DNA from 3 places in the Massilia sp. PAMC28688 genome. Region 3 is predicted to be linked to each of the others. Evidence: predicted binding sites of a transcription regulator. Region 3 holds the regulator's gene; each other region holds the start of a gene.
What was found. Region 3 encodes sigma-54, which starts transcription at its own class of promoters, with help from an activator protein. Its sites were predicted from a motif close to TGGCANGNAANCTGCTTT; they were not measured.
Positions count from the first base shown of each region.

Region 1: a site for sigma-54 is predicted at 3,258-3,275, ahead of KY495_RS22665 (PEP-CTERM sorting domain-containing protein). Genes of this name have one in related genera too.
Region 2: a site for sigma-54 is predicted at 2,222-2,239, ahead of KY495_RS15040 (PEP-CTERM sorting domain-containing protein). Genes of this name have one in related genera too.

Region 1 covers NZ_CP080378.1:5,085,914-5,095,969, forward strand. The annotation lists gene KY495_RS22645 (alpha/beta hydrolase) at 1-225, shown strand, start outside; gene KY495_RS22650 (sialidase family protein) at 119-1,300, opposite strand; gene KY495_RS22655 (hypothetical protein) at 1,510-1,944, shown strand; gene KY495_RS22660 (porin) at 2,133-3,155, shown strand; gene KY495_RS22665 (PEP-CTERM sorting domain-containing protein) at 3,312-4,082, shown strand; gene KY495_RS22670 (NAD(P)H-dependent oxidoreductase) at 4,156-4,704, shown strand; gene kefC (glutathione-regulated potassium-efflux system protein KefC) at 4,706-6,508, shown strand; gene KY495_RS22680 (biopolymer transporter ExbD) at 6,621-7,046, shown strand; gene KY495_RS22685 (substrate-binding periplasmic protein) at 7,189-7,551, shown strand; partial or broken gene KY495_RS22690 (branched-chain amino acid ABC transporter substrate-binding protein) at 7,564-8,699, opposite strand; gene KY495_RS22695 (AI-2E family transporter) at 8,881-10,056, shown strand, end outside.
Region 2 covers NZ_CP080378.1:3,368,790-3,378,845, forward strand. The annotation lists gene KY495_RS15030 (Rhs element Vgr protein) at 1-375, shown strand, start outside; gene KY495_RS15035 (lipopolysaccharide assembly protein LapB) at 544-1,524, opposite strand; gene KY495_RS15040 (PEP-CTERM sorting domain-containing protein) at 1,579-2,190, opposite strand; gene KY495_RS15045 (hypothetical protein) at 2,310-2,552, opposite strand; gene KY495_RS15050 (Lrp/AsnC family transcriptional regulator) at 2,678-3,148, shown strand; gene KY495_RS15055 (sensor domain-containing diguanylate cyclase) at 3,120-4,154, opposite strand; gene KY495_RS15060 (chemotaxis protein CheC) at 4,154-4,774, opposite strand; gene KY495_RS15065 (response regulator) at 4,777-5,148, opposite strand; gene rpiA (ribose-5-phosphate isomerase RpiA) at 5,354-6,034, shown strand; gene KY495_RS15075 (hypothetical protein) at 6,081-6,416, shown strand; partial or broken gene KY495_RS24390 (sugar O-acetyltransferase) at 6,641-7,197, opposite strand; gene KY495_RS15090 (oxidative damage protection protein) at 7,245-7,517, opposite strand; gene argA (amino-acid N-acetyltransferase) at 7,576-8,886, opposite strand; gene hrpA (ATP-dependent RNA helicase HrpA) at 8,940-10,056, shown strand, end outside.
Region 3 covers NZ_CP080378.1:1,357,174-1,367,229, reverse strand. The annotation lists gene KY495_RS06080 (SIS domain-containing protein) at 70-1,101, shown strand; gene KY495_RS06075 (HAD family hydrolase) at 1,155-1,667, shown strand; gene lptC (LPS export ABC transporter periplasmic protein LptC) at 1,667-2,260, shown strand; gene lptA (lipopolysaccharide transport periplasmic protein LptA) at 2,297-2,902, shown strand; gene lptB (LPS export ABC transporter ATP-binding protein) at 2,905-3,660, shown strand; gene KY495_RS06055 (RNA polymerase factor sigma-54) at 3,664-5,136, shown strand; gene hpf (ribosome hibernation-promoting factor, HPF/YfiA family) at 5,228-5,581, shown strand; gene KY495_RS06045 (enoyl-CoA hydratase/isomerase family protein) at 5,751-6,839, shown strand; gene rapZ (RNase adapter RapZ) at 6,879-7,742, opposite strand; gene KY495_RS06035 (TonB-dependent siderophore receptor) at 8,079-10,056, shown strand, end outside.

The sequences.
Region 1 (10,056 bases), 1.7 Mb from region 3:
CTGGTGTCCAAGCTGGGACGGCTGCACCTGGACGAGACGGTGCCCGAGTCGGACCACATGAATATTCCCTACCTGCCCGCGACCCAGGAACGGATCGCCGCTTTCCTCACCTACCAGTTCAGTCAACCCCTCCCAGCGTCAGCATCAGCAGCCGTCCCTGCGACTGCGGTTGAAGGTTTAGCGTCAGCAATACTCGTCCCGCCGGGTCCTGCGCCAGCGACGTGACGGCCGCGCCGCCCGGCCCGGCACCGTCATGGCCTGGCAGGATGTTCGACAGGTCGGTCCAGCGCGCGCCGCCATCGCGCGACACTGCCAGGTAGGGCTTGCCGCTGACGTGGTCGGCCCCGGCCGCCACCAGCACCTGCGGCCGCTTGCGCAGCGCCAGCACGCTGCTGATCGTGGGAAAGGCTGCCGACTGGGGCGGATGCAAGATCACGAAGTGAAAGTTTTCCCCATGGTCAGTACTGCGCAGCAAGCCCCCGGCCACCCCGGCAAAGACGGTGCCGGGCGAACCGGCGCGCTGCAACAGCTTGAGCCGGTGCTGTCCCAGGGGCGGCAGGGCTACCGGCAGGGCCTGGCTTGATGCGAGGCTGCCATCGCCGCCCAGGCGGTAAGCCTTCAGGTAAGACGCATCCTGGGCACAGGCCCCGCCCACCAGCAGGCGCCGCCCGGACACGGTGAAGCTGGCATGGCTGCAGCCGTGCTGCGCCAGCTCGCCCAGCAGCGCGCGCCAGCTGCGGCCATCATCGGCACTGGCCAGCACATTGATGCCGCCACCGGCATTCGACAGCAGCGCCCCGCCCGCCAGCGCCAGCTGCGTCATCCACAAGCGGGTGCACGTGGTGTCGCGGCACATGCGTAAGGCCTCGTCGCGGGGCGCGAACCATTCGTAGGGGCGTTCGAGCTTGCACAGGGAACGCTCGTCCACCCCGCCTGTCAGTGGCTGGAACAGGTAGATGCTGCCTGCCAGCCGGGCCAGCACGGGCGTGCGCAGGGGCGCGCCTGACCGCGCCGGTCCCAGGATGCAATCGCCCAGGTCCACGCTGCGCCACACGGTTGCCCGGTTCAGGACGGTGCCGCCGCGCAGGATTGCCGATCCGCTGGTGGCCGAATTGGCCAGTGCCAGGTAGGTGTGGCGGGCATCGAAGGCAATGCTGCCCATGCCGCGCTCATGGCTGAGCAGTACGTCAACCCGTCCATGGGGATGGGGAAGCGCGGGCGCCGGCGGCGCCGCAGGCACCGTGCAGGCCGTCAGCAAAACGGCCGCGAGCACGATGGCGGGAAGGGCGGTACGGGTCACGGTGGTCTCCTGGCACTGGCTGTCCCACCACCTTATTCCTTTGCAGCAAATCTATTTTGATCAGCAACAGGCGCCCCTCCCGAGCAGACCGGCTGTAGGTAGGGGCGGTACGCCGCGGCCCGACTTTTCCTTGCAACAAGCGTAGTATGAAGCGTGTGACATCACAAAAAATTGGCAATTCAGGCCGGTAACGGCCGAGGAGTACGACCATGGTTGACGAAGAACTGGCGGGCAGGCTGCGCCGCGTGCAGGATGCCGGACCGGCGCTGATGGGCGCTTTCAATGCCCTCACCCGCTCCCACGCCTATTTCCAGAATGCGGGCGACCTGAAAACCGTCTCGGTGTCCGATGTCCTCGACAATGGCAGCATTGAAGCGACCTTCCAGGGCGTGCGCATTGCCTTTGTCCTGGTGCCGGTGCTTGGCGCCAACCGCCGCCCGCGCGGGCGGGTGATTGTCATGCACTGCCACTGCGTGTATGGCTTGCCGAAACAAGACCTGCTCGGCGCCTTCACCTATGGGGAAGATGGCGTCACCGACCTCGATCCCGACAGTGCCGAGCACTGGCTGCACATGCAAAGCGACGGCGCATCCATTGTCCTGCGCTTCCTCGATGCCGCGCTGGTGGCCAACAAGACCGTGTGAGCGCCTGCCCGGCCATGGCCGGGGCGCCGTTTGCCTGAAACATACAGCTGACCGCCGCTGATGGCGCGGGCGCTTGACGTAGCTCAAGCCCTGGGTCAAAACCTGCCCCCAAGTCATGCTTTCAAATAACTTCTCATGAGCAGTACCGTATTTCATCCGGTAACCAACTCATGAGGACACAGACGGGCATGAAAACTCCACTCATCGCAATCACCCTGGCCGCGGCCTGTTCGGGCAACGCCCACGCGCAGTCCGTTACCCTGTACGGCGCCGTCGATGCCGGCCTGATCAAGCGCACGGGGAGCGCCACGGCCATTGGCAAGCGCGACGCCAATACGCTGGGAGTCAAGGGCAGCGAAGAGCTCGGTGCCGGGCTCAAGGCGCTGTTTCACCTGGAGATGCGCTATGAACCGGATACGGGCACCCAGGAAAGCGTCGTGCGTCCCATGTTCCAGGGCCAGAGCCGGGTAGGCCTGGCGGGCCCCTTCGGCACCTTGCGCATCGGGCGCGGCGTCACCGCCTATATGGAGGCAATGACCGCCTTCGAGCCTTTCCACGGCATTCCCTCGCCGGCCGGCTTCTATACCGATGTTGCCGTGGCCGGCTACACCACCCAGCCCCTGGACGCGGGCGGCAACTCCTTCAACCGCATTTCCAATGCCGTGTGGTACAACACGCCCGAATGGGGCGGCTTCCAGGTCAATGTCACGCTGGCCTCGCGCGAGGCCAACAACGGGCCGGCCATCGTCGGCCGCGGCACCACGGCCATCCCCCAGTACGGCCCCGGCGCCCAGGCCTCGGCCAACCCCTACTCCGTGTCGGCCACCTACAAGCGCGGCCCGCTCGGGGCAATGGTGGGTGTGGAACGCAACGGCATCGAGTCGGACGTCTGGTCGCTGGCCGCCTTCTACAAACCGGTAACGCCCCTCAAGCTCATGGCCATCTATGGCCGGCAAGACCGCGCCCATACCATGGCCGCCAACGCCGGCACCCGCGCCTGGGTGCTGGGCGCGAACTATGTCGTGGGCGGGGGGACTTTCCTGGTGGGCTATGGCCGCAAGGAGCCCGACGGTGCGGTGGCCACGCGCCAGACGTCGATTGGCTATGAGTATCCGCTGTCAAAGCGTACCTTTCTGTATGCCGACGCTTCCCGCAAGCGCGCCGCGTCCGCGGTCAACCACGTCGACCTGGGGATCCGCGCCACGTTCTGACTATCGGAAAAGGCTGATATCTTGTCAGAAATCTTTACAGTTATTGACTGAAAGGCATTGCAAGTTTCATTAAATCATTGATTCCAATGGGAATTATTGTTTTGGCACAGTAATTGCTACTACTGCCACATTAATTCACTTTTAGAAATGACCATAATGAAACATGCAATCCTGGCTGCGGCCGCCCTCCTTGCCTTTGCCGGTCCTGCCCAGGCAGGCGTGATCTCGGACACCGGCGCCGGCGCTTACTGGGGCGGCAACGACCACAGGTATGGCGACGTCATTGGTGGCGCCATGTTCGACATCACGGGTGCCACCGTGACGCTCGATGGCAGCATGCTTACCATCCGCATCGCGACCGCATTTGCCGGCCATGCCGGTACCGCAACCTATGCCGGTCCGAAGGGCATCGGCTATGGCGACGTGTTCCTCGGCGCCAGCTGGAACCCGGCCGGCACCGACGCGCATCACACCGGCGACAAGGCTGCCAACGGCACCAAATGGGCATACGGCCTGAACCTCGACGACCGGTGGAACAATCAAGGTGGCAGTTTCAGTCTGTATGAATTGAACGGCGCCACCAATGCCTACAACATCCTCAACAGCGAAAGCTTCATGAAGTGCACGCTGGGATCGCAATGCTACTACCGCAATGGCCAGGCCACCGCTGTCAAGACCACGTCATCGACCGTGCGCCAGACCGGCCATACCGGCACCTGGACCGTGACGCGCGACCAGGGATTGCTGTTTAACATCGACGTGCGCGGCACCGCACTGGCCGGCTACGGCGACATGGCGCTGCACTGGGGCCAGACCTGCCAGAATGATGTCATCGAAGGCATCACCGATGTGCCGGAACCGGCAAGCCCGGTCCTGATTGGCCTGGCCCTGGCGGCCCTGGCGCTGCGCCGCAGGGCGCGCGCATAAGCGCCGGCGCCCCGGCCTGCCCGGGGCTGTCCGGGGTTGCCCAAACAGGGCTGCGGCATGCTATAACACTGCCATGCCCCAGCCCATTCTCGTCATCTACGCCCATCCCGCGCCGCACCTGTCGCGCGTGAACCGCCAGCTGGCCGACGCCGCGCGCGCCATCGACGGCGTGACCGTGCACGACCTGTACGACACCTACCCGGACTTCTATATTGACGCCGCGGCCGAACAGGCGCGCCTGGCCGAGGCCGGGACCGTGGTCTTCCTGCACCCGATCCAGTGGTACAGCATGCCCTCGCTGCTCAAGGAATGGGTGGACGCGGTGCTGCAGTCCGGCTGGGCCCACGGCCCCGGTGGCACGGCCCTGGCCGGCAAAACCTACTGGCTGGTGGCCAGTACCGGCAGCCCGCAATCGGCCTATGCGCCAGGCGCCCTCCATGCCCGGCCGTTTGATGACTACCTGCCCCAGTTCCGCCAGACCGCCGCCCTGTGCGGCATGCACTGGGAGCCACCCCTGATCCTGCACGGCGCCCACCAGGCCAGCGACGCTGCACTGGCGCGACACATCGACACCTTCAGCGCCCGCCTGCGCGCGCTCGCCGCCACCCCCACCAGAGGCTGACATGGAACACGGCATCCTCGGAAATGCACTGATCTACCTGGCAGCGGCAGTGGTGGCCGTGCCGCTGGCCAAACGGCTCGGCCTGGGCGCGGTCCTGGGCTACCTGCTGGCCGGCATCGCCATCGGTCCCTGGGGCCTGGCCTTGATTGGCGAAGTCGAGACCATTCTCCACTTTGCCGAATTCGGGGTCGTATTGCTGCTGTTCGTCATCGGCCTGGAGCTCGAACCGCGCCGTCTGTGGGCCATGCGCCGTCCCATCTTTGGCTCCGGCACCGGCCAGGTCGTGGGAGTGGCCGCCGTGCTCATGGCCGTTGCCCTGATGCTGGGCATGACGTGGAAAGTGGCCCTGATTGCCGCCCTCGGCCTGTCGCTGTCGTCCACCGCAATCGCCCTGGCCACGCTCGAGGAACGCAATCTCAAGGCCACGCCCACCGGCACCTCGGCCTTTTCCATCCTGCTGTTCCAGGACATTGCCGCCATCCCCATGATTGCCATCATTCCGCTGCTGGGCGTGGCCGCCGCCAGTGACAGTGGCGGCGGCTGGATCGATGGCGCCCGCATCGCAGGCGCGATTGCCGCCATCGTCATCGGGGGCCGCTATCTGGTGCGCCCTGCCCTGCGTGCCATCGCCCGCAGCGGCCTGCGCGAAATCTTCACCGCCTTTGCTTTGCTGCTGGTGATCGGCATCGCGCTCCTGATGCAGTGGGTCGGCCTGTCGATGGCCTTAGGCGCGTTCATGGCCGGCGTGCTGCTGGCCGACTCCGAATATCGGCACGCGCTCGAATCGGACCTCGAACCGTTCAAGGGCCTGCTGCTCGGCCTGTTCTTCATTGCCGTGGGCATGTCGGTCGATTTCGGCGTCCTGCTGGCGCAGCCGTGGCTGATCCTGGGACTGGTGGCGGGCTTTCTGGCGATGAAGATCGCGGTATTGTATGGCCTGGCAATGGCAATCGGCATCCCGCCCAGCCAGCGCAGCCTGTTCGCCTTCCTGCTGTCGCAGGGCGGTGAATTTGCCTTCGTGGTATTCGGCGCCGCCCAGACGGCCGGGGTCCTGGGTGCGGACGCCGCCGCGATCCTGATCGTGGTGGTGGCCCTGTCCATGGTCACCACGCCGCTGCTGCTGATCGGCTACGACAAGCTGGTGGCGCCGCGCTACCGGGTGGCCGGCACGCGCCCGGCCGATGCCATCGACGCCAACGATGGCCATGTCATCATCGCCGGCTTCGGGCGTTTTGGCCAGATCGTGGGCCGCCTGCTGGCCCTCAATCACATCAAGCTGACCGTGCTCGATCACGATCCCGACCAGATCGACCTGGTACGCAAATTCGGCTCCAAGGTGTTCTACGGCGACGCCACCCGGGTCGAACTGCTGCATGCCGCCGGCGCCCACGGCGCCCGGGCGCTGGTCGTGGCCATCGACGACATGGCCGACAGCCTGGCGCTGGTGGACGCAGTACGCGAAGCCTTCCCCGGCCTGCCCATCATGGCGCGGGCGCGCAACGTGACCCATTACTACGACCTCATGGACCGCGGCGTCACGATCATTCACCGCGAAACGTTCGAGTCGGCGCTCATGATGGGGCGCGATGTGCTGCGCCAGCTGGGCTTTGGCGCCTACCGCGCGCGCCAGGCCACGCAAAAATTCAGGGCGCTCAATATCGCCAACTTGCACAAGGTCTACCCCTACTACAAGGACCAGGAGCAGTATGTCTCGATGGCCAGGCAGGCGCGCGACGAGCTCGAAGCCATGTTCGCGCTCGACAGCGAAGCGGCCAGCCCCGACGGTGACGAACACTGGAAGTAGGGTCGCACACGTTATTGCTATCAGATAGCAATATTGGTTGCACCATGCTGGCAGGAGCGCTATGCTGGACACATCCGGCGCACGCCGTGCCGGCCTATCAGGGGGAACCACCATGCACAAGAAGACCGCTTCACCTGCTTCCGCCAACGCCGTTCCCGAACCGATGATGGACATGAACATGACGCCGCTGATCGATGTCATGCTGGTCCTGATTATCATGCTCATCATTACCATCCCACGCCAGCATCATGCCACCAGCCTGCCGCTGCAAGGTGCCGCCAGCAACGCCGTCAAGCCCGTCACCGTCACCCTCGAGATCGACTTTGACGGCACCATCAGCGTGGACGGCACCGTCATGACCACGCGCGCCGAGCTGGCGGCAAGGCTGGGGCAGATGGCCCGCTCGGCCACGCCATCGGAGCTGCACCTGCGCGCCAACAAACTGGCCTCGTACAAATATGTGGCAGGCGCCATGGCCCTGGCCCAGCGCGCAGGCGTCAAGCACATTGGCCTGGTCGGCAATGAACAGCTGATGTAGTCTCGCGCGGCGCACCCGCCTGCCGCCACCGGCGGGCGGCTATTTTCCGGAGTATGCCTCGGCCCGGACCATCAAGCAGTGTGCGCTTTCCGATCCGATCGGGAGCAGCCGCCTGGGACTGGCCCAGCTGCGCCAGCGCCCAGTGGCCTGGGACTCGCCGGCCGATCTGCGCCCCTATCGCATCGGCGTGGTCCACGGCTACATCAATTCCGAGGCGCTCGATGCGGCCATTGCGGCCGGCGAGCAGGTAAGCGACGCCGCCAGGGACGACGCCCAGAACCTCAGAAAGCTGCTGGGCGGGCGGATCGACATGGCGGTCATTGACGCCGCCGTATTCGCGCACCTGGTCAGCACCGACCCGCAGCTCAGGCCCCATCGGCACCGGCTGGTGTTCGGCCAGCGCCTCCTGGAGACCAAAAAGCTGTATGTCTGCTTCCGGCAGGATGCGCAGGGACGCCAGCTGCGCGACCTGTTCAACGAGGGACGCAGGAAGGCGCGCCCCTGAACCGGTCCCGCCCTAGCGCACCACGGCCAGCGCCTTGCGCCGCCCCCCTTCAAAACCATACAGCGTGAGGGTGCCATCGCGGATGTCGCCGTGGCGGTCAAAGGCGATCGTGCCGGTGATGCCGGGATAGCTGCCCCTGGCCAGGAATGGCAGGTACCTGGCCGGCGCCGCCGAGCCGGCCTTGACCATGGCATCGGCCACGGCCATCACGGCTTCATAGCCGTAGGGTGCATAGATCTGGATATCGATCCCGAAGCGCGTTTTATACGCGGCCCGGAAGCGCTCAAGTGCAGGCTTGCCCGCCTCCTGCACCCGCCGGCTTCGGCACAGACCACCTGGCCGTCGGCCAGCGCGCCCCGCGCCAGCTTGCCCAGTTCGTCGGAACAGATGCCGTCGCCGCCCACCAGCCTGACCTTGCCCAGCCCGAGCTGCTGCATCTGGCGCAGCATCGGCCCGGCCACGGCGCTCATCCCGCCGAAGAAGATCACGTCCGGCCGCGCCGCCCGGGCGCGCGTGAGGATGGCATTGAAATCGATCGCCTTGTCGGTCGTGAACTCCTTGCCAACGACAGTGCCGCCGGCGCCCAGCGCGCCTTTTGCAAATTCCGCCGCCAGGCCCTGCCCGTAGGCAGTGCGGTCGTCGATGATGACGATGCGTTTGGCGGCCATGCTGCGCACCGCATACTGGCCCAGTGCGCGCCCCAGCTGCTTGTCATTGCTCACCACGCGAAAGGCAGTATTGAAGCCCTGCTGCGTGTACGCTGGGTTGGTAGCGGAAGGCGAAATCTGGGGGATGCCGGCTTCGTGGTAGATGCGCGAAGCGGGAATGGTGGTGCCGGATGTCTGGTGTCCGATCACTGCGTTGACCCGGGCATCGGCCAGCTTTTGCGCCGCACTGGTGGCCTGGCGCGGGTCGGCCTGGTCGTCCTGCGGGACCAGCTCGAAGCGCACTTTCTTGCCGCCAATGACAGTGCCGCGCGCGTTGAGCGCTTCGATCGCCATGCGCGCACCGTTTTCCTGGTCCTTGCCAAAATAGGATACGGGGCCCGACACGTCGGCCACATGTCCGATCCTTACCACCTCCCGGGCGGCGGCGGTACTGGTGCAAAGCGCCAGCGAGGCGGCGAAGATGGCGAGGCGGTAGCCCATGGTGTATTCCTGTTGCATGATAAAAGAGTGACTATATAAAAGAGCGACTATAGGCCAGGGCCGGCCCGCCACGAAGGATCGATTCGGCATAAGGTAATGCCACAAGGCTATATCGCTCATTGCCGCGCGCTCTCTTTTGCTATACGGTAGCGTCTTCCTCGTCCAGCCCTGCCACGCCCGTATGCGCGACCCCGCCAAAGCCCGCCGTCCCGGCCCCGGTCTCATCGTCACCCTCACCTGCCTTCTGGCCCTGCTCTATTTTGGCCGCGATGTCCTGCAGCCGCTGGCGCTGGCGGCGATCCTGAGCCTGGCCATCGCACCCTTTGTGCGCGCGCTGCGCCGCCTCGGCATGCGCCGCGTGCCTGCGACCGTGGGCGCGGTGCTGGTGGCGGGCACCTGCCTGGTGGGCGTGGGCACGGTGCTGGGCTTTCAGCTGGTGGCGGTGGCGGGCGACCTGCCCAAGTACCGCGCCGCCATCCGCGGCAAGATCGCCCAGGTGCGGGAACTGACCGAACGCCCGTTCGCCCGCATCGAGGCCGAACTGAGCGCCGTGGCCACGCCGGGCCGGGCCGCCGCGCCGCCCAAGACGGGCGCCGACCGCCTTGCCGCCAGCCAGGTGCAGCCCATCCCCGTGGAGGTGCGCGCCCCGCGCGTGACCACGCGCGATGCGCTGGCGCGGGTATTCGGCATGATCTGGGGGCCGGTGGGCCAGGCCGGCCTGGTGCTGGTGCTGCTGGTATTCATCCTGCTTGAACACGAGTCGCTCATGGACCGCCTGATACGCGTGGCGGGCCAGAACGAAACGCGGCGCACCATCAAGGCGCTGGCCGACGCCACCCGCGGGGTGTCGCGTTTTTTCTTTACCCAGTTCGTCGTCAACACTGCCTTTGGCCTGCTGCTTGGACTGATGCTGTTCGCCGCCGGCGTGCCGCATGCCATCCTGTGGGGCGCGCTGGCCGGCCTGCTGCGCTTTGTGCCATACGTGGGCGTGATGGTGGCCGGCGCCATGATCGCCCTGTTCATCGCCGCCATCGACCCGGGCTGGCAGCTGGCCGTGTACTGCATCGGCCTGTTTTTGGTGCTGGAACTGATCGTGGCCCACGTGGTGGAGCCGAAGGTGTATGGCCACAGCGCCGGCCTGTCGCCGCTGGCGGTGATTGTCTCGGCCCTGTTCTGGGGCGCCATGTGGGGCCCGGTGGGGCTGCTGCTGTCCACGCCCCTGACCCTGTGCCTGGTGGTGGCGGGGCGCCATTTGCGCGGCCTGGGCATTGTCACCACGCTGCTGGGCGACGCGCCCAGTGTCACTGCCTCGCAAAGGCTGTACCAGCGCCTGCTGATCGGCGACACCGATGCCATC
Region 2 (10,056 bases), 2.0 Mb from region 3:
GCCGTGGGCACGGAACATGCGCGCCACTGGTTCATGCACGAGATGGTGCATGTCTGGCAGCACCAGCTGGGCTATGCCGTGCGCGCCCGCGGGGCGATTCGCCTTGGCCTGCCCTATCACTACGACCTGGACCCCGGCAAGACGCTGGCCGACTACAACATGGAAGCGCAGGGTGACTTGCTGGCCGACTTTTTCGTGCTGCGTCATCTCGGTTCGGCAGCTTCCATGCGCCAGCGGCGCTATGCGGACAGCCTGGCGTTGTACCAGCAGGTACTTGGCCATTTTCTTGCCCACCCCGCCAGCAGGGACAATCTGCCGCGCGATTGTGGACGCCTCCTGACTTTCTTCAAGCGTTCGACGCGGCACGCCCCATAGTGCCGATGCTTCCCCACGGGCCGAAGTGATTGCTCCTGCCGCAACGGGTGCAAGAGGTGCACGAGGTGGTCATCGCGCCCTGCCGCCCGCCCCACCTACTTACGGCAGCAAGTTCCATCCGAGCGGGCGCGGCGTGATCGACTGCGCCCGCCGCAGGCCCTGGCCTGCTCAGCTTTTCAAGGTGGCCAGCTGCGCCTGGGCATCCGATTTTTGTTTGGGGTTCAGCCCCGGCGTGGCGGCCAGCGCCTTTTCAAAGGCGGCAACTGCCTTGGCTTTCTCGCCCAGTGCCTGCTGCGACTGGCCCAGCCGGTAGTGAATGTAGCCGCGCGCATGCTTGGCCAGCAGCGCTTCGAATGCCACCACCGCTTCGCGATGGCGCCCTTGTTCCTGGCGCACGCGCGCCGTCATGAAGGCCGCCTGCTCGCTCTCGGGATACAGGCGCGCCGTTGTCTGCACGATGCGTTCGGCGTCCGCCAGTTTTTTCTCGCTCATGAATTTGCCGGCGATCGAGACCAGCAAGCCTTCGTGGCGCTCGGCCAGCTCCTCGTCGCCGCCCGGACGCGCAGCATTGGCGGTGGCTTCAGCCTTTGCCAGGTTGCCGCCGTGGAGGTCGATCATGCCCTGCATGATGCGCGCGCCTTCAGGCGACAGCGCCGCGGTCTTTCCCGCCAGGTCCACGGCTTTGCTACTGCCGCCGCCCGCAATCGATGGCGCCATCAGGTAAAACTGGAGCAGCGAAAAACGGGCGTCGAGGTTGCGCGGGTCCAGTTCGACCGCTTTCTGGAAGGCGCCGCGGATGTCGCCAGCGTAGCCGATGGCCGACAGGATGCCGCCGGCCATGGCTTTCCAGCCGAGCATCTGGCCCAGCGCCAGATGGCACGGGGAGTGGGATGGATGGCGGCGTACGCACTGCTCCGCATAACCGATCGCTTCCGGGATGCGGGCCTGGTTGCCGCCGCCGGCAATGGCGGAACTGCGCGCTACCAGCGCGTCGGCGTTGGCCGGTTCCCTGGCCAGCCTGGCTGCGGCCGCGCGTTCGACGTCGGCATATTTGCGCGCTTTCATGAGCGCGCTGTATTCATTGGTGCCGGCGCTGGCGCTGGCGGTGGATAACAACAGGACGGTGGCGGCGAGCAGGGAAGGGTTCATGGGCCTTGAAAGTAGCGAGGACGATGCGCGGCCAGGGTGGCCGCGCTGCGGCCTTCAGGATACTGTACTAACGCGCTTGCGCGCCAGTAGCAGCAAGCCCACGCCCATCAGTGCCAGGCTGCCGGGTTCCGGCACTTGCACGGGAGGCGGCAGGCCGCCCGCGCCGGCGCGGGTGACATTGTCGAGGATAAGGAACTGGGCCGGTGTGGAAAACGACACCGAGGTAAAGGCGGTGTCCGATACCCAGCCTCGGAAACGCAGATTTCTGCGCGCTTCGGTGCGCACGACTGTGTCGATGCCGTCGATGGTGACAGTGACCGCAGCGCCGGGATTGAGGGTGCCGAAATCGGCCGCAAAGGCGTGGGTGGGCGCGAAGGACAGGGTCGCGACATTGCCCAGTAATAGCACGGCGCCGCTGTTCCACTGGTAGAGATCGGGCGCATATCCGGGGTCGACCATAAAGGCCAGCTCAGGATAGCGGATGCCGTTGAAGGTCGCTTCGCTCAGCGACAGGAAGCTATTTTCGGGAGCAATATAAGGCTCGACGATTTGCGACGTGGTGGCATCGTTAAATGCTGTTTTGCTGTCATAGACAACCAGGGCGGCATTGGCGCTGCACATGAACAGGGCGCCAATAGCTGCGCATAGGAAATTTCTTGTTTTCATGGAATGGCCTGCGTAAAGTGAGTACCGAGACTAAGCAATCTCCGTACCAGTCGACGCGATGGCCCTGTTTAAGCCGATTTGCCTTGTTGAGGCGCAATCGATGATAAAGAAATGTAAAGCTATTCGACAGTCACTCGGCATAACTCATGCACTCCGATAATGTTGTTGAGTCTCAATTCAAACAGATCCAGCAAGTGGGGATCTCCCACTCGCACCCGCAAATGCACAGCGTTGTTGCGCTCCTTGTTATGCACGCGCAGTGCGCCAAGGTGCAGGCCGCCCCGTCTGGCCGTGGCCAGCACGGCCTCCAGGATATCGAGTGTACAGTCCGGTTCTAGCAAAAAAGTCAGGTCAGCATTCATGAGGAAAGGATACGGCGGCCGCGCCGGAATAGGCTTTCAAAACCTGTGTCGATGCCCAGAAAATAGAGAAGGAGGTTCTGCCGTTGCGGTAAACTGAAGAAGGATCTTCTTTTTAGGGAAAAGGAATGGAAAAAACTGTCGATCTGGACGAAATAGATAGAAAGATATTGCGAGAGCTGCGGCGCGACGGGCGCCTGTCCAATGCCGGCCTGGCCGAAAAAGTGGGCTTGTCGGCCTCCCCATGCTGGAACCGCGTGCGGCGGTTGGAAGAGCAAGGCGTGATTGAGGGTTACACGGTGCTGCTCAATCAGCAGGCGCTCGGGGTGCCGGACACGGTCATGATCGAGGTGACGCTGGACCGCCACGACGACGACACCTTCGCGCGCTTTGGCCAGGCGCTGGCGGACATGCCCGAGGTGCTGGAAGCGTATCTGCTCACCGGCGAATACGATTACCTGATCAAGGTGGCCGTGGCCGGCACGGCCGGCTATGAAGAATTCTTGCGCCGCAAGCTGTACAAGCTGCCCGGCTTGCGCCACAGCCGCTCAACGTTCGTGCTGCGCAGGCTCAAACAGGCCCATTCGCCGGAACCGTAACGCCCCGCGCGCCCGGCACGCCGGGCATGCCTGGTGCCGGGCCCACGGCGTGCAAGACTACACAGTTGCGCCCGGCATGCTTGGCAGCGTACAGGGCCCGGTCGGCAGCGCCGAGCAGGGCGGCGGTATCGGCCCCGTCCTCGCCACTGGCCCGGGTGGCCACGCCCACGCTGATGGTCACGTGGTCGGCATGGCCAGCCATGTCGTGCGCGATATTGAGGCTGACAATCTTGCGCCGCATGGCTTCGGCCATGGCCACGCTCTGCTCGGCATCCATTTCTGGCAGGATCACGGCAAACTCTTCGCCGCCGTAGCGGGCGATCAGGTCGAGCGGGCGCTGCAGCATGGCCGCCAGCGCCGTGGCCACGCGCACCAGGCAGGCGTCGCCCTGCTGGTGGCCATAATGGTCGTTATAGGCCTTGAAACTGTCGATGTCGAGCATGAGCAGCGACAGCGGCGTGCCGGCCCGCTTGGCGCGGCGAATTTCCTTGTCCATGGCGACGTCGAAATGGCGCCGGTTGGCAATGCCGGTCAAGCCGTCGGAAAACGTTTGCGAGCGCAGTTCCAGCGCCTGGTCGCGCAGCAACTGTTCGCGGTGAACCGCCACGCTCACATCGGTGATCTGGATCAGGCACAGGCGCCCGGCGCCGGCGCTGCTGAGCGGGGTGACGGCCACGGCCTGCTGCATGCGTTCGCCACTGGCGGCCGCTGCCGCGCTGCTGTAGAGCTCGAACGGTGCCTTGTGCAGGGTTTGCGACAGCAGCGAGGGCAGGTTGTCGCGCAAGGCCTGGCGCACGGCCCCTTCGATGCGCTTGCCTTTGAGGGCGGGGAAGGTGGCGAAAAAATCCTGGCCCAGCACGGCGTCGGCCCGGTGCGTGGCATGCCGGTCCATCCAGCTGTTCCACAGCACCACCCGGCCCTGCTCATCGAGTCCGATGATGCCCAGGTTGACGGCATCGAGCACGTCTTCCAGCACGCCCAGGCGTGTGGTGTCGCTGTCCCCCATCAGCCCGGTCCCGTGATCGTGGCCAGGTAAATGTCGAGCTGCTCCTGCAAGTCTTGTAGCGCCGTCATGTCGAGGATGAATGCCACGTAGCCGTGGATCTGGTGCGTTTCCAGGATGAAGTCGATATGCAGCATGAGCACGATGGTGTCTGGCTGCTGCCCGTGCACGCCGATGATTTCTTCGCTCGTGCCCACGTGGTACTGGGGGAGCGAGCCGGACAGTTCCTGGGACAGGATGTTGGCCAGCGTGCCCACGCAGGAATTGAGAATGATGTTGCCGATCTCGCTCATGGCCTCCTGTTCCATTTCGGTCAGCTCCTTGAGGGGAACTGATTCGCCCACCATGAGTCGAACGATATCGAGGCTCTTATCCTCGGGGAACATGAGCATGGCTTCGGTGGAAAAGGCACCCTGGTAGCGCTGGCTCACGCCGCACACGCGGGCGCGCTCGCGGTGCCCCAGCATGGCCGCCGCATCTGCCCGGCTCAGGAAGGAAATGGACGGCACCGACATCGTGACCGGCTCGTTGACGATTTCGCTCATCGCGCTGGCAGCGTGGCCGACGCCGATATTGAAAATCTCAACCAGGGCGTCGTGCTGGAGTTCGGTGAGCTTGAACATGGCTAGTCCGGGGCAAGGGCGCCAATGAGGGCGTGAATGCGGCTTTCAGTGATCGGCTTTTCCATGAAGGCGATGCCCAGGTCGGCGGCGCGGTTGCGCGTGGCGTTCTGCACGTTGGCTGTGACAAGGGAAATATGCGCCTGCGGGCACAGGCTGCGCAATTGCTCGGCTGCGGCCATGCCGCCCATGCCGGGCATGTTCACGTCCACCATGATCAGTGTGGGCGCCATGCCCGCCACCTTTTCCAGCGCTTCTTCGCCGCTTGCCGCTTCCTCCACCGTCCAGCCCGGACGGGCGCTGAGGATGAACTGGCGCGCCATCATGCGCGACACCCGGCTGTCGTCCACGACCAGAACTGTCTTGTTGTCGCTCATTGTGCAATCCCCGCATATTCTTTGTGCATGACACATTTTCGCATAAATTTCCCCGCGTGAATGGCTAAAACCCCATCGCTTGCCCGGCCCCGTGTGACGTTCATGCATCTAAGAAAGCGAAATTGCCGCCGGAATGTGATCGGGCGGTGTCCAATCCGCTAAAATGGCGCATTCTGCATTTTTTTTGGCATACGGCCAGCTGATCATGACTCAAGACGAACTCAAGCAAGCGGTAGCGAAAGCTGCCATTCAGTATGTGATCGATGGCGAAATCATCGGCGTGGGCACCGGCTCTACGGCCAATTTCTTCATAGACGAGCTTGCGAAGATCAAGGACCGGATCAAGGGGACGGTGGCCTCGTCCGAAGCAACGGCGGCCCGCCTGCGCGGCCACGGCATGACCGTGTATGACCTCAATGAGGTGAGCGAGATCGCGGTCTACATCGATGGCGCGGACGAAATCACCCCTGCCGGTGCCATGATCAAGGGCGGCGGCGCCGCGCTCACGCGCGAGAAAATCGTGGCCTCGGTATCGCGCCAGTTTATCTGCATTGCCGACGGCTCCAAGCTGGTCGATGTGATGGGCAGGTTCCCGCTGCCGGTGGAAGTGCTGCCGATGGCGCGCAACGCCGTCATGCGCCAGTTGACGGCGCTGGGCGGCCAGCCGCGCCTGCGTCTGAAGGCGGGCAGCGACCAGGCTTTTATTACCGATAACGGCGGCGAGATCCTGGATGTGGCCGGTCTGCACATTACCGATCCGGCCGCGCTGGAAACCGGGATCAACCAGATCGTTGGCGTCATCGCCAACGGCTTGTTCGCGCGCCGCGGCGCCGATGTGTGCCTGCTTGGCACGAGCGAAGGCGTCAGGACGCTGACCTTCGCCTGACCGTGCTGTAACCTTTACTGTAGCCCTTTATTTTCCGGGAAAAACCATGAAGCGATTGATCGTCCTGATGTGCGCCGTCTTACTGGGTGGATGCGCCATGCGCTCCGGCCCCATGCCGGTCTGGGATCCTGCTCTCAAGAGCGCGATGGAAGCGACGCAAAAGGATGGCATCGAACGGGTTCCCTACCGTTCGGGCGTGTCGTCAGTAACGGTGGAGCGCATGGCAGCAGCGGTCGGCTGCAAGGGCGGGCAGGGCGCCGGCCTCATGACCAAGCCGGGTCCGGTTGAAATCTATCGCATGATTTGCGACAACAAGCAGGTGTACATGGCCCGCTGCGAATTCCGTCAGTGCCGGCCGATGATGGCCAATTCGCGCGGATAGCAAAAACGCCGCTGCCCGCTAAGCGCTCGGGCGTGGTCCGACTGCGACCGTCACCGGGATGGCCGTCTTCATGGCTCCAGAGTGGCAGGGCGTCCATGCGTTTCGCACGGTGTTTCATTGGCGCTGAGTGCCCGCTGGCGGCAGCCTGCCTGGCCAGATCGGTCAAGCGTCAAGGGTCAAGGGTGCCAGGGACCTGTTCAGTCACGCCGGGACCAGCAGGTAATTCATGCTTTATTGATTGCCCGGGCCGGGTTGCCCGCCACGGTCACGCCGTCGGCCACGTCGCGCGTGACGACCGCGCCGGCGCCAATGATGGCGTGGTCGCCAATCGTCACGCCCGGTAATATCAGCGCTCCTGCGCCAATCCACACGTTATTGCCAATGACAACCGGGCGGCCGTACTCGAGGCCCTGCATGCGTAGTGCCGGCTCGCGCGGATGGTCGGCGGTCAGGATCTGCACCCCGGGCCGATCAAGGTCATGTCGCCAATGGTCACGGCGACCACGTCCAGGATCACGCAATTGAAATTGATGAAAACCCCGTTGCCCACGCTGATGTTGTAGCCGTAGTCGCAATGGAAAGGCGCTTTGATGATGACGTCGTCGCCCACGCGGGCGAAGCGCTCGGTGAGCAGGGCGTACGCCTGGTCGCGCGTGAGGCCGGCGCGCAGGTTGTAGGCGTCCATCCACCCAGCGGCAGCGGCCTGGTCGGCGCGCAATTCGGGATCCGTGGCCGAGTAAAACTCGCCGCGCAGCATTTTTTGCTTTTCAGTCGAGGTCATCGAGGTTGCATTCAACAGTCGAGCATTGGCCGCGCGGCGCGGCAGATTTACTCTGCCGGCGGGACGTAACCCATGGCGGCGTCGGCCCCTTCGCCAAAGAAGTGCTTTTCCATTTGCGTGGCCAGGTACTTGCGGGCGCGCTGGTCGGCCAGGTTCAGGCGGTTTTCATTGACCAGCATGGTCTGGTGCTTGAGCCAGGCAGCCCATGCTTCTTTCGAGACCGATTCGTAGATCCGCTTGCCCAGTTCGCCCGGGTAAGGGGGGAAATCGAGGCCTTCGGCTTCCTTGTTCAGTTTGATGCATTGAACGGTGCGCGCCATGTGTGCTCCTAAAGCTTGGTGTGAAAAGCCATGATTATAAAGCCATGTGCCGCTGTGCCTATAAGGACTTGATCAGTACCTGGGACTTGCGCTGCCAGTTGTACATGTGCTGGCGGTCCTTGGGCAGTGCATCGACCGTGGCGGGCATGAAGCCGCGCTTCTTGAACCAGTGCGAGGTGCGGGTGGTGAGCACGAACAGCTGCTTGATGCCGAGCGCGCGCGCGCGGTTTTCCACGTGCTTGAGAATACGCTCGCCGTCGCCCTGGGCCTGTACTTCCGGGTTCACCGTCAGGCACGCCATTTCGGCCATCTTTTCGGCCGGGAATGGGTACAGCGCGGCGCAGCCGAAGATCACGCCATCGTGCTCGATGACGGAGAAGTTATCGATTTCGCGCTCGATCAGTTCCCGTCCGCGTTTGACCAGCGTGCCGTCGGCTTCGAGCGGTTCGATCAGTTTGATGATGCCGCCCACGTCTTCAATGGTCGCCATGCGCAGCGACTCCAGGTTCTCGTGCGAGATCATGGTGCCCACGCCGTCGTGGGTGAACAGTTCGAGCAGGGCCGAGCCGTCCATTTCAAACGGCAGGATGTGGGCACGCGGCACACCGCTGTTGCAGGCCTTGATGGCGTGCTGCAGGTAGAACGCGGCGTCGGACGGCAAAAAGCCCGCCTGCAGCACGGCTTCCGCCTGGTGCGACGACAGCTCGCGGATTTCCACCTCGGCCTCGTCGCGCATCATCGGCGTTTCGGTAATGAAGACGATTTTGTCGGCGTGCAGGGCAATGGCGGCCGACACGGCCACGTCTTCCATGGTCAGGTTGAAGATCTCGCCGGTCGGCGAAAAGCCCAATGGCGAGAGCAGCACCACGCTGTCGGTGGCCAGGATGGCGTGGATGGTCTCGGCGGCGACCTTGCGCGTCATGCCGGTCAGTTCGAGGTCGACCCCGTCGATCACGCCAAGCGGGCGCGCGGTGACGAAATTACCTGAGATGATGCGGATGGCAGCATGGGCCATGGGCGTGTTGGGCAAACCCTGGCTGAACGCCGCTTCAATGTCCAGACGCAGTTCGCCGGCGGCTTCCTTGGCGCATTCGAGCGCCGCGGTGTCGGTAATGCGGATGCCGTTATGGAAGCGGCCTTCGACATTACGCAGCGCCAGCTGCTCGGCTACCTGGGGACGCGAGCCGTGCACCACCACCACGCGGATGCCCAGGGCCACGAGCAGTGACAGGTCCTGCGCCAGGACGGGCAGGGCGCCGGCCGTGACGAGTTCTCCCGGGAAGGCGATGACGAAGGTCTTGCCGCGAAAGGCGTGGATATACGGCGCGACGGAGCGCAGCCACTGGACGAATTGGTTAAAGGTTTCCATTTGGCGCATTATAATTCGCTGCGCGTCTTGCGCACCTAAATACGTAAAAAACAATGTCAGAACAGAGCAAGAAGCCACCTTCCGCCACAGCGCAGCCACAACGGTCCGGCGCCACCCGGCCTGCCGGCGCTGCCAAGACGCCCGCTCCGGGCGGGCGGCATGGCGAAGTCCGCGCGCCGCAGGCCAGCACCTCGCCCGTGGTCCGGGACGGTCTGCGCGCACCGGCACGCTCGCCGCAAGGTGCGACCTCGCACGCGGCCAAGGATGGCCAGCGCGCCGAGTCGCGCCCACCGCAGGGCGGCAGCGGCGGCGGGCCGCGCGATGACCAGCGTGGGCAGCGGCCAGCCAGACATGGTGGCACGGGCCCGGCGGAGCGGCAGCCGGGGGGAGGGGCGATCAATCCCGTGATCGCCGAGCGCCTGGCCGAAGCGCGCGCTGGCCTGGCGCGCGGACCGCAGGAGCCGGCTGCATCCGGCGACGCGCCGGCGCCGGCTGGCGCAGGTCAGCAGCGCCCGGGCGGCGCGCGTGGGGCGCGCGAGCGCCAGGGCGGTACGCCCGCAGCGGGCGAGCAGCCGGCGCGCGATGGTGGGCGCGATGGTGGGCGTAATGGTGACCGCAATGGTGACCGCAATGGTGGCCGCGAAGGCCGGGCGCCCCGTACCCGGGCGGCGGGCGAGAGCGCCGCGCGCCAGGTGGTGCGCACGCCGCTGCCACCGATTACCTTTCCGGAAGACTTGCCCGTCTCCGGGCGCCGGGCCGAAATCGCCAGGGCGCTGACGGAAAACCAGGTAATCATCGTTTCCGGCGAAACCGGTTCCGGCAAGACCACCCAGCTGCCCAAGATTTGCCTGGAGCTGGGGCGCGGCCAGAACGCGCTGATCGGCCACACCCAGCCGCGCCGCATTGCCGCGTCTTCCACTGCCAAGCGCATCGCCCAGGAACTGGGCACGGCGCCGGGCGAGCATGTGGGCTTCAAGGTGCGCTTTACCGATACGCTCAAGCCGGGCGCCTGGGTCAAGCTCATGACCGACGGTATCCTGCTGGCTGAAACGCAGACCGACCCGCTGCTCAAGAACTACGACACCATCATCATCGACGAAGCGCACGAGCGCAGCCTGAATATCGACTTTTTGCTTGGCTACCTCAAGCAGCTGCTGCCGCGCCGTCCTG
Region 3 (10,056 bases):
TACGCGGAAATCGTTGTTTGTTACGTCTGGCAAGTTTTTTGCTTTCGCAATTCGTTTATACTGCTTTCCATGAGTGTAACCGATGAAAAAACAATGCTGAAAGCTTTTGACCGTTTTGACCAGCAAGCGCTCGAACGGGCCATGGACATGGCGCGCGAGACGCTCGACATCGAAGTCGACGCCATGCACGCGCTCCAGCGGCGCCTGCTCGGCGACGACAGCGTGGGCAAGGCTGTGGGCCTGCTGCTTGCCTGCGGTGGCCGGGTGGTGGTGTCGGGCATCGGCAAGTCCGGCCACATCGGGCGCAAGATCGCCGCCACCCTGGCGTCCACCGGTACCCCGGCCATGTTTGTCCATCCGGCAGAAGCTGCCCACGGCGACCTGGGCATGGTCACGGCGCAGGATGCCTTTATCGCCATTTCCAATTCCGGCGAAACGGCAGAACTGATGTCGATCCTGCCCATCATCAAGCGCATGGGTGCGCCCCTGATCGCCATGACGGGCAATCCCAAGTCCTCGCTGGCGCTGCTGGCCGACGTCCACCTCGATGTTTCGGTGGCCAAGGAAGCCTGCCCCCTCAACCTCGCACCCACCGCTTCCACCACGGTCACGCTGGCCCTGGGCGACGCCCTGGCCGTGGCTCTGCTGGACGCGCGTGGTTTCAAGGAAGAAGACTTCGCGCGCTCCCACCCCGGTGGTGCCCTGGGCCGGCGCCTGCTGACCCACGTGCGCGACGTGATGCGCAGCGGCGAGGCGGTGCCGCGCGTGCTGGCCGACGTGCCGCTGGCCACGGCCCTGCTTGAAATCACCCAGAAAGGCATGGGCATGACGGCGGTGGTCGATGAAGCCGGCCACCCGATCGGCGTGTTCACCGACGGCGACCTGCGCCGCCTCATCGAACGGGTCCAGGACTTCACCAAGATCGTCATTCGCGACGTCATGCACGCCAATCCGCGCCGCGTGCGGCCGGAGCAGCTGGCCGTGGACGCGGTGCACGTGATGGAAGAAAACCGCATCAACCAGATGCTGGTGGTCGATGATGAAGATCGCCTGGTGGGCGCCCTGCACATCCACGACCTCACGCGCGCAAAGGTGATCTGATGACTGACCCGAACAACATCGCGGCAGAGCGTCCCCGCACCGAACTTGCGCACATGCGCCGCGCTGCGGCCATCAAGGTCATGATCTTTGACGTCGACGGCGTACTGACCGACGGCAGCCTTACCTACGGCCCGGATGGCGAAGCGACCAAGACCTTCAATGTGCTCGATGGCCTGGGCATCCAGCTGCTCCAGAAAAGCGGGGTGGCGACCGCCATCATCAGTGCCCGCAATTCGCCGATCGTGGTGCGGCGCGCGGCCGACCTGGGCATACAGCACGTGCACCAGGGCATCCACGACAAGCGGGTGGCCTTTGCGCGCCTGCTGGAGGCAACCGGCTTGACGGCCGACCAGTGCGGCTATATCGGCGACGACGTGATCGACCTGCCGCTGCTGCTGCAGGTGGGCTTTGCCGTCACCGTACCAACCGGCCACCCGGAGGTGCAGCACCGCGCCCATTACGTCACGCGCGCGGGGGGCGGGCGCGGCGCCGTGCGCGAGGTGTGCGACATGGTGATGCGTGCCCAGGGTACGTACGAGGCGGCGCTGGCGCCGTATTTCGCCTGATGGATAAACACAAGCGCACAGCCCACCGCTGGCCGCTGCTGGCGATGATCACGGCCGGGGTGTTCCTGGCCGCCGGTTCGTTCTGGCTGGTGCAGGTCATGAACCGGCCGGATGTGAGCTTCAACCCCGATGCGGGCGACGAGCCGGATTACATCATCGAAAAATTCAGCTTCGTGCGCATGACTCCTGACGGCAAGCCGCGCTACCTGTTCCATGGCGAGCGCCTCACGCACCGGCCGCACAGCGACGTGTCCATCGTCGAGCGGCCGATCCTGAAGAACCTGACCCCGGGCGCGCCGCCCATGACGGCCAGGGCCAACAGCGCGCGCATCCGGCACCAGGACAACGAGGTGGACCTGCTGGGAAATGTCGATATCAGCCGTCCGGCATCGGCCACCACGCGCGCAATGCAGATGCAGACCGAGGCGCTGACAGTGCTGCCGGACGAAGACCGCATGAAAACGGACCAGCAGGTCAAGATGACAATGGGCAGCGCCACCATTACCGGCATGGGAATGCAGGCCAACGACGCCACGCGCCAGATCACGATGGGCCGCGGCAGGATGGTGTATCCGCCACCGGCGGCGCGCTAGCATCGGGCAAGACCAAACAAACAGACTGACAAGAACATGAAAAAAATTATCGCAATCGCCGTCATGGGGCTGGCCATGCTGTCCGCCTCGGCCGAAAAGGCAGACGCGGGCAAGACCGCCGTGATCGACTACACCGACCTGGTGGTCGATGAAGTCAACCAGACCACCATCCTGACCGGGAACGTCATTGTGACCAAGGGCACGCTGGTGCTGCGCGCCGAACGGGTGGTCATCAAGCGCACGGCCGACGACTACATGCAGATCACCATGACCAGCAACGGTGGCAAGCCTGCGACCTTCCGCCAGAAGCGCGACGGTGGCCCCAATCTGTGGGTGGAAGGGGAGGCGGCGCGCATCGAGTACGACGAGCGCAGCGCCCTGGTCAAGCTGTTTTCCGGCGCCCGCATTCGCCAGCTGGAAGGCACGCGCCTGACTGACGAAATCCAGAGCGAATACATTTCCTACGACAGTCTGCGCGAGGTATTCACGGCCCGCAATGATGCCAGCGGCGCCAGCAAGCCTGGCGGCGGCCGCGGACAATTGATCATCGCCCCGCGCCGGCCGCGCGCCGCAACGGAGACGCCTGCGCAGGCTCCGGCTCCGGCTCCGGCTCCGGCTCCGTCACAGTCGCCGGGGACCTGAGCATGGAACCGAAACGCTGCGGCAGCACGCTGATCGTTCGCGGGCTGCAGAAAAGTTATGGCAAAAAGCTGGTGGTGCGCGACGTCTCGCTGCAGGTGGAGTGCGGCGAGGTCGTGGGCCTGCTGGGCCCCAACGGCGCCGGCAAGACCACCTCGTTCTACATGATCGTGGGCCTGGTGCCGTCGGACGCGGGCAGTATCGATATCAGCGGGGTCGATATTTCGACCATGCCGATTCATCGCCGCGCCACGCTCGGCCTGTCCTATCTGCCGCAGGAGGCTTCGGTGTTCCGGCGCCTGACAGTGGAAGAAAACATCCGCGCCGTGCTCGAACTGCAAAAGGTGGATGGCAAATCGCTCTCCAAGACCGAGATCAACGAGCGCCTCGACAACCTGCTGGCCGACCTGCAGATTGAAAAGCTGCGCGAGAGCCAGGCCATGTCGCTCTCCGGCGGCGAGCGGCGGCGCGTGGAAATCGCGCGCGCGCTGGCGACCAACCCGCGCTTTGTCCTGCTCGACGAGCCGTTTGCCGGCGTCGACCCGATTGCCGTCATCGAGATCCAGCGCATCGTGCGCTTCCTGAAAGAGCGCGGCATCGGCGTCTTGATCACCGACCACAATGTGCGCGAGACGCTTGGCATCTGCGACCGCGCCTACATCATCAACCAGGGTGCGGTGCTGGCGTCGGGACGGCCAGACGACATCATCGCGGACGAATCGGTACGGCGCGTCTACCTTGGTGAACACTTCCGCATGTAAGCGATGAAACAGTCACTTCAACTACGCACCTCGCAGCACCTGGCGCTCACGCCGCAGCTGCAGCAGTCGATCCGGCTGCTGCAGCTGTCCACGCTGGAGCTGCACCAGGAACTGGAGCAGCTGCTGACCGACAATCCGCTGCTCGAACGCCTGGACGATCCGCTTGACCACTCGGTACGCCTGCTGGCCGACGGCGCCATCGGCAGCAATGCCACGCCGGGCGAAGCGGCGCCGGAGCCGGGCGCCCAGGATGCACCGGCGCCGGCCGAAGCGGAGGGTGGCGATGCGCCGGACAGCGAAGCGCCGCAGGGACCGGAAGGCGACGCCGACTGGGGCGAACAGACCCGTGCCAAGGGCTCGGACGATGAAGACTCGCGCCCGCAGCTGGAAGCGTCGTCGACCACGCTGCGCGAGCACCTGATGGAGCAGATGCGGGTAACGGTGAGCGAAGGGCGCGACCGCGCACTGGTGGAGCTGATCATCGATGCGCTCGACGACAATGGCTACCTGACCGAAACGCTGGAAGAGATCCACGAACGCCTGCCGGCCGAACTGGAGATCGACTTCGACGAAATGAAGACCGCGCTGGCGCTGCTGCAAAGCTTTGACCCGGTGGGCGTGGGGGCGCGTTCGGCCTCGGAGTGCCTGTGCCTGCAGATCAAGGCCATGCCGGGCGTACCGCTGGTCACGCGGCGCATGGCCCTGGCCATCGTCGACAAGCACCTGGCCTGGTTCGCGCAGCGCGAATTCAACAAGCTGAAAAAGGCCCTCGACTGCGATGACGAAGACCTGCGCGAGGCGCAGGCCGTGATCCGCCAGTGCAATCCGCATCCGGGCGCCGTGTTCGCGTCGGACGTGTCGGACTTCGTGGTGCCGGACGTGATCGTGCGCAAGGCCAAGGGCGGCTGGTCGGTATCGCTCAACAATGAAGTCATGCCGCGCCTGCGGGTGAACAATATGTATGCCAGCCTGCTCAAGCAGGGCAAGGGCGAAGGACAGATGAGCGCGCAGCTGCAGGAAGCGAAGTGGCTGATCAAAAACATGCGCCAGCGTTTCGACACCATCCTGCGTGTTTCGGAGGCAATTGTTGAGCGCCAGCGCAATTTCTTTTCGCACGGGGCGGTTGCCATGCGCCCACTTGTGCTGCGCGAAATTGCTGATACACTTGGTCTGCACGAGAGCACCATCTCTCGTGTCACCACGCAGAAATACATGCTGACCCCGCACGGCATGTTTGAGTTGAAGTACTTTTTCGGCAGCCACGTCGCCACCGAAGCGGGGGGAGAAGCATCCTCGACGGCGATTCGCGCGCTGATTGTGCAATTGACAGGAGCAGAAGACCCTAAAAATCCATTATCCGACAGTAAGATTGCGGACATGCTGGGGGAACAGGGTATGGTCATTGCGCGCCGGACCGTTGCCAAATACCGGGAAGCGCTCAAAATCCCGCCCGTCAGTCTCCGAAAGTGTCTGTAGATTGCAGTATTGCCTGGCAATGCCAGGTGGTAAGCCTTGTTCCTCTGCGCACGCGCATGAACTGAAAGTGACACCATCTTTAGGAGTGTGTATGAATCTCACAATTAGCGGACATCATCTCGAAGTGACACCAGCCATCCGTGAATACGTACAAGCCAAGCTCGAGCGCGTAAAGCGCCATTTCGACCAGGTGATCGATATCGCCGTGATTCTCACCGTCGACAATCTCACTGAAAAAGAAAAGCGCCAGAAGGCCGAAATCAATCTGCGCCTGTCCGGCAAAACTGTCTATGTGGAAAGCCTCTCCCACGACCTGTACGCGGCCATCGACTGCCTGGTCGACAAGCTCGACCGCCAGGTCATGAAGTACAAGGGCAAGGTCCAGGACCACAATCACCAGGCCATCAAGCACATGCCTGAAGAGCAGAGCCCGGAAGCGGTGTAACTGCACCGGGTTCCACAGCCAAAGGCGTCCGCGAGGGCGCCTTTTTGCTGTTCGCGGTCAGCATCCGGCGCCCTGGTCAGGTGCGGGCCCGGGCGGCTTGCCGGAAGCAATTGGTGGCGCTCCAGTGCGGCGGTAAAATAGCGCTCTTTTCTCTTTCCTACTGCCTGCCATGAGCACATACGTCCTGCATCGCGTTGCCGACCGAACCGGCATCATCACCCTCGACCGCCCGAAGGCCCTCAATTCGCTGTCGCTGCAGATGGTGCGCGACCTGACCGCCATCCTGGAGGCGTGGCGTGACGACGCCGGGATCGATGCGGTGGTCATCGGCAGCAGCAGTCCCAAGGCGCTGTGCGCCGGCGGCGACATCCGCTTTTTCCATGAGTGCGGTCATGCCACGCCCATGGGAGGCAGCGCGCTGCTGGAAGACTTTTTCACCGAGGAATACGCACTCAACCACCTGATCCACTTGTATCCCAAGCCTTACGTGGCCTTGATGGATGGCGTGGTCATGGGGGGCGGCATGGGCATTGCGCAGGGCGGCCCGGATTGCCGCATCCGCATCGTGACTGAAAAAACCAAGATGGCCATGCCGGAAGTGAACATCGGCCTGTTTCCCGATGTGGGGGGCAGCTACTTCCTGTCCCGTGCGCCGGGGCAGCTGGGCAACTACCTGGGGCTGACGGGGCTGACCATCGGTGCGGCCGATGCGCTGTACGTGGGACTGGCCGACCTGTTCGTGCCGCACGAGCAGATGGCAGCGCTTGGCGCGCTCATCGACGCCACGCCAGGGGCGCAGCTGCGCGAGGCGATCAGCAATTTTGCGGCGCCGTTTGCTGGACAGTCTGGCAGCAGTGAACTGGCAGCAGCGCGCGCTGACATCGACCGCCATTTCGGCGCCCCGTCGGTCGCCGCCATCATGCTGTCGCTCGAAGGCGACGACAGTGCCTTCGCGCAAAAGGCGCTGGCCGCCATGCGCCAGCGTTCACCGCTGATGATGTGCGTAACGCGCGAACTGCTGGTACGCGGTGCCGGCCTCGATGTGGCGGGCTGCCTGCGCATGGAACGCACCATGGTGCGGCACAACTTTGAACACGGCGAAGTGCTGGAAGGCGTGCGCGCGCTGGTGATTGACAAGGACAATGCGCCGAAGTGGAATCCGCCGACTTTGGAGCAGGTGAGCGAGGACATGGTGGCGCGCTTTTTCATGCCGGTGTGGCCGGACAGCGCGCATCCGCTGCGGCACTTGCAAGGCTGATCTTCAAGGGGGCGGCCCCTGCGGACTGTGGCGGGCGGACTAGCTCTGTTCGCGATGACGCAGTACCACGCGCTCGGTCGGGCTGAAGTAGGCGGCCAGCCTTTCGGCCATGTACACCGAGCGATGCTGCCCGCCGGTACACCCTACCGCCACCGTCAGATAGCTGCGGTTGTCGGTCTTAAATGACGGCAGCCACTTGGCGATAAAGGCGCGGATATCTTCCAGCAATTCGGCGGCGCTGGGCTGCGCGTCGAGGAAGGCAATCACCGGCGCGTCCATGCCGGTCAGCGGCCGCAGCGTGAGGTCGTAGTAGGGATTGGGCAGCGCACGCACGTCAAACACGAAGTCCGCGTCCAGCGGCACGCCCAGCTTGAATGCAAACGACTCGAAGAACAGCGTGATGGGCGCGCGCTCAATGGCCACCAGCTCCTTGATCCAGGCGCGCAGTTTGTTGGCCGACAGTTCGGAGGTGTCGATCACATGTCCCAGCTGCTCGATGGCGGACAGCCGTTCGCGCTCTTCCAGGATGCATTCGATCAGGGTGCGGCGCGAGGCGGGATTTTCGTCGGGCCGCAGCTGGTGCGACAGGGGATGGCTACGCCGCGTTTCGGAAAAGCGCGCTACCAGCGAATGGGTATTGGCGGTCAGGAACATGACCTTGACGTCGTGCCCATCGTCCTTAAGCATGCGGATATTGGCCGGCAGCTCGACCAGCGATTGCGCGCTGCGGGCGTCGACTGCCACCGCCAGCGACTCGGTACCGTCGGCAATGAGCGCGCTTACCAGGCTTGGCAGCAGGGCGGGCGGGAGATTGTCAACGCAGTAGTATCCAGAGTCCTCAAGTACCCTGACAGCTACTGACTTACCTGAACCGGAAATACCTGTAATGAGAACAATGCGCATGCCCTTGATGATACCGCATGCGGCCATTTTCTGTTTGGACGCCGCGCGAGCGCCTGGGGCCCGTGTCTTGCAAGCAGGGTGTTGATTATCGTGACAATTGCGCTTCGCTTGCGCGTGCAACTGTCGGCCGATCGGTCCACTGTGTCGGCACCGAACCGCAGCATGCTAGTCATCGCAGCGGCGAAGCTGTTGTAGCGAGGCTGAAACCGCATGCCAATCTCGTTTGCCGCAAAGTTTCACGATTTTCCCGCTGCTAGTATTTCCCCTCGGCATCGACGGGCGTGGCGTTGGCGCTTGAGCCGGCCTGGGTGCACAAACGACAATGGGGAAATGTCTGTGAATATAACGCATCGATCGATCGCCATTGTGCTGTTGGCTAGCCAGCCTGCTGCCGTGTGGGCCGATGACGCTTCAGGGGCCGCGGTGCCGGTGGTGCAGGTGACGGGCGCGCAAAGTGATGCAGAGGCACGGCGCCAGTTCGTCGCCGGGAAGATCATTATCGGGCGCAAGCGCATCGAGGAAAGTGGCGTCCGCAAGGTCGAGGACATGCTCCGGCGCGAACCGGCCGTGACCGTAAGCAGTGACGGGCGCATCGGTCTTCTCAACATGCCCGGCTATACCCAGATACTGCTCGACGGGCAGGCGCCGGTCGGGCGTTCCCCCACCGAGCTTGACCTGGTCAGTGTCGAAAAGATCGAAATTGTCAAATCCAGCATGGCGGAGTACGGACCCTTTGGCGTTGCAGGGACAATCAACATCATCACCCGCAAGACGACGCGCAAGACAGAGACCGAGATTGCTGCCGGCATTGAAACCACGGGTGGCGAGCCCAAGGTGACGATGGACCTGTCGCGCAACAGCTCAGTGCAGGGATCGCCATTGCGGTACAGTTTTCAGCTTTCCGCAGAAGCGGGCTCCGGGCTGGAGCGCAGCAACATCAGCGAGTCCATTGCCGTTCGCGGTCAGTCCGACCAGCTACGCTGGCATGGTCAAAGCGACGGCAAGTCGCGCCAGGAAATGCTGTCCGGGTCGATGGACGTGATTTGGCAGCGCGCCGATGACGAAACGCTGACGCTGTCGCCTTCGATTGCCACCATGATAGACAAGAATGCCGCGCGCGATATTCGTCTGCCGGCTAGTGGCGTCGAATCCGCCGACACTGCTTGGGACCGGATACGGCTGGACATGTTGCGGGTGCCGGTGCGATGGGAATCCAAGCTGTCAAGTACCAGCAAAGCCGACGTGTCGGTAATGACCGCCTTTATCCGGTCGAACAGTGCAAGCAGCGGAATCGATGCAATTGCAGGCGCGCGAGGATCCGAGTGGCTTAGCCTGGACAAGCGACGCGGTGGCAGTCAAGCGCTCGACATGTCGTACCGAACGCGTCTGGCGAACGGGCACAACGTGAAATTGGGTTCGACAATTCGCCATATGAGACAGGTCATCCGTCATCGGTACGAACTTGATGGGGCCCGCGCATCTGCTTTCGATCTGCTCGGCGCGCGCAGCGCATGGCGCAACCGCAGCTTTCGCGTGTTTGTGCAGGATGAGTGGGAACTGAGCGAGAAGGTCGATGTCAATGCCGGTATGTCGGCCCAGGCCACCGATATCCAGGTAAGCGAGAATCGCTATCAGGTCAGGAATGAATCGCGGATACTCTCGCCCTCCCTGCATTTGTCGCGCAAGATTGGCAAGGACGATGCCAATCACCTACGCTTGAGCATCGCGCGCAGTTTCAAGGAAGTGGAAGAAGACGATTTGTCTGCGCATCCGGAAATTCACCCGCTCGCACCGTGCATTTCGGCTGCCTCCTGTGGCCCCAATTCAGCAGCGACGGCTGACAAGGTGGGAAACGCCATTTTGCGCCCGGAGCGGGCCCTGGGTATGACCGCATCATACGAGCATGCCATTGGCGCCGGCAGCCATGTCAATGTGGAGCTGTACAGCCGCCAGATCGATGACAAGATGGGCAAGGAAATTATCCTGCTGAGTGTCCCCTGGTCGGCGGATCCCCGCCATGTCATCCGGCCGGCCAATCTTGGTGATGCCCGTAGTTTGGGGCTGAGCGTGGAGATGGAGCTGGCGCTGCGCGACATTGCCGCAGAGGCGCCCAAACTGGCCATCCGCGGCAGTGCGGGGATCGCAGAATCGACGGTGTCGAACGTACCGGGTCCGGAAAACAAGCTGGATCGGCAAACACCATGGAATGCAAAGCTGGGCAGCAGCTACAGCATGGAAGGTTTCCCGATTACGTTCGATGCCGATGCATCGTGGGCCCCTTCGGTGTGGATCCGCACAAGCGCCGTGGAGAGAA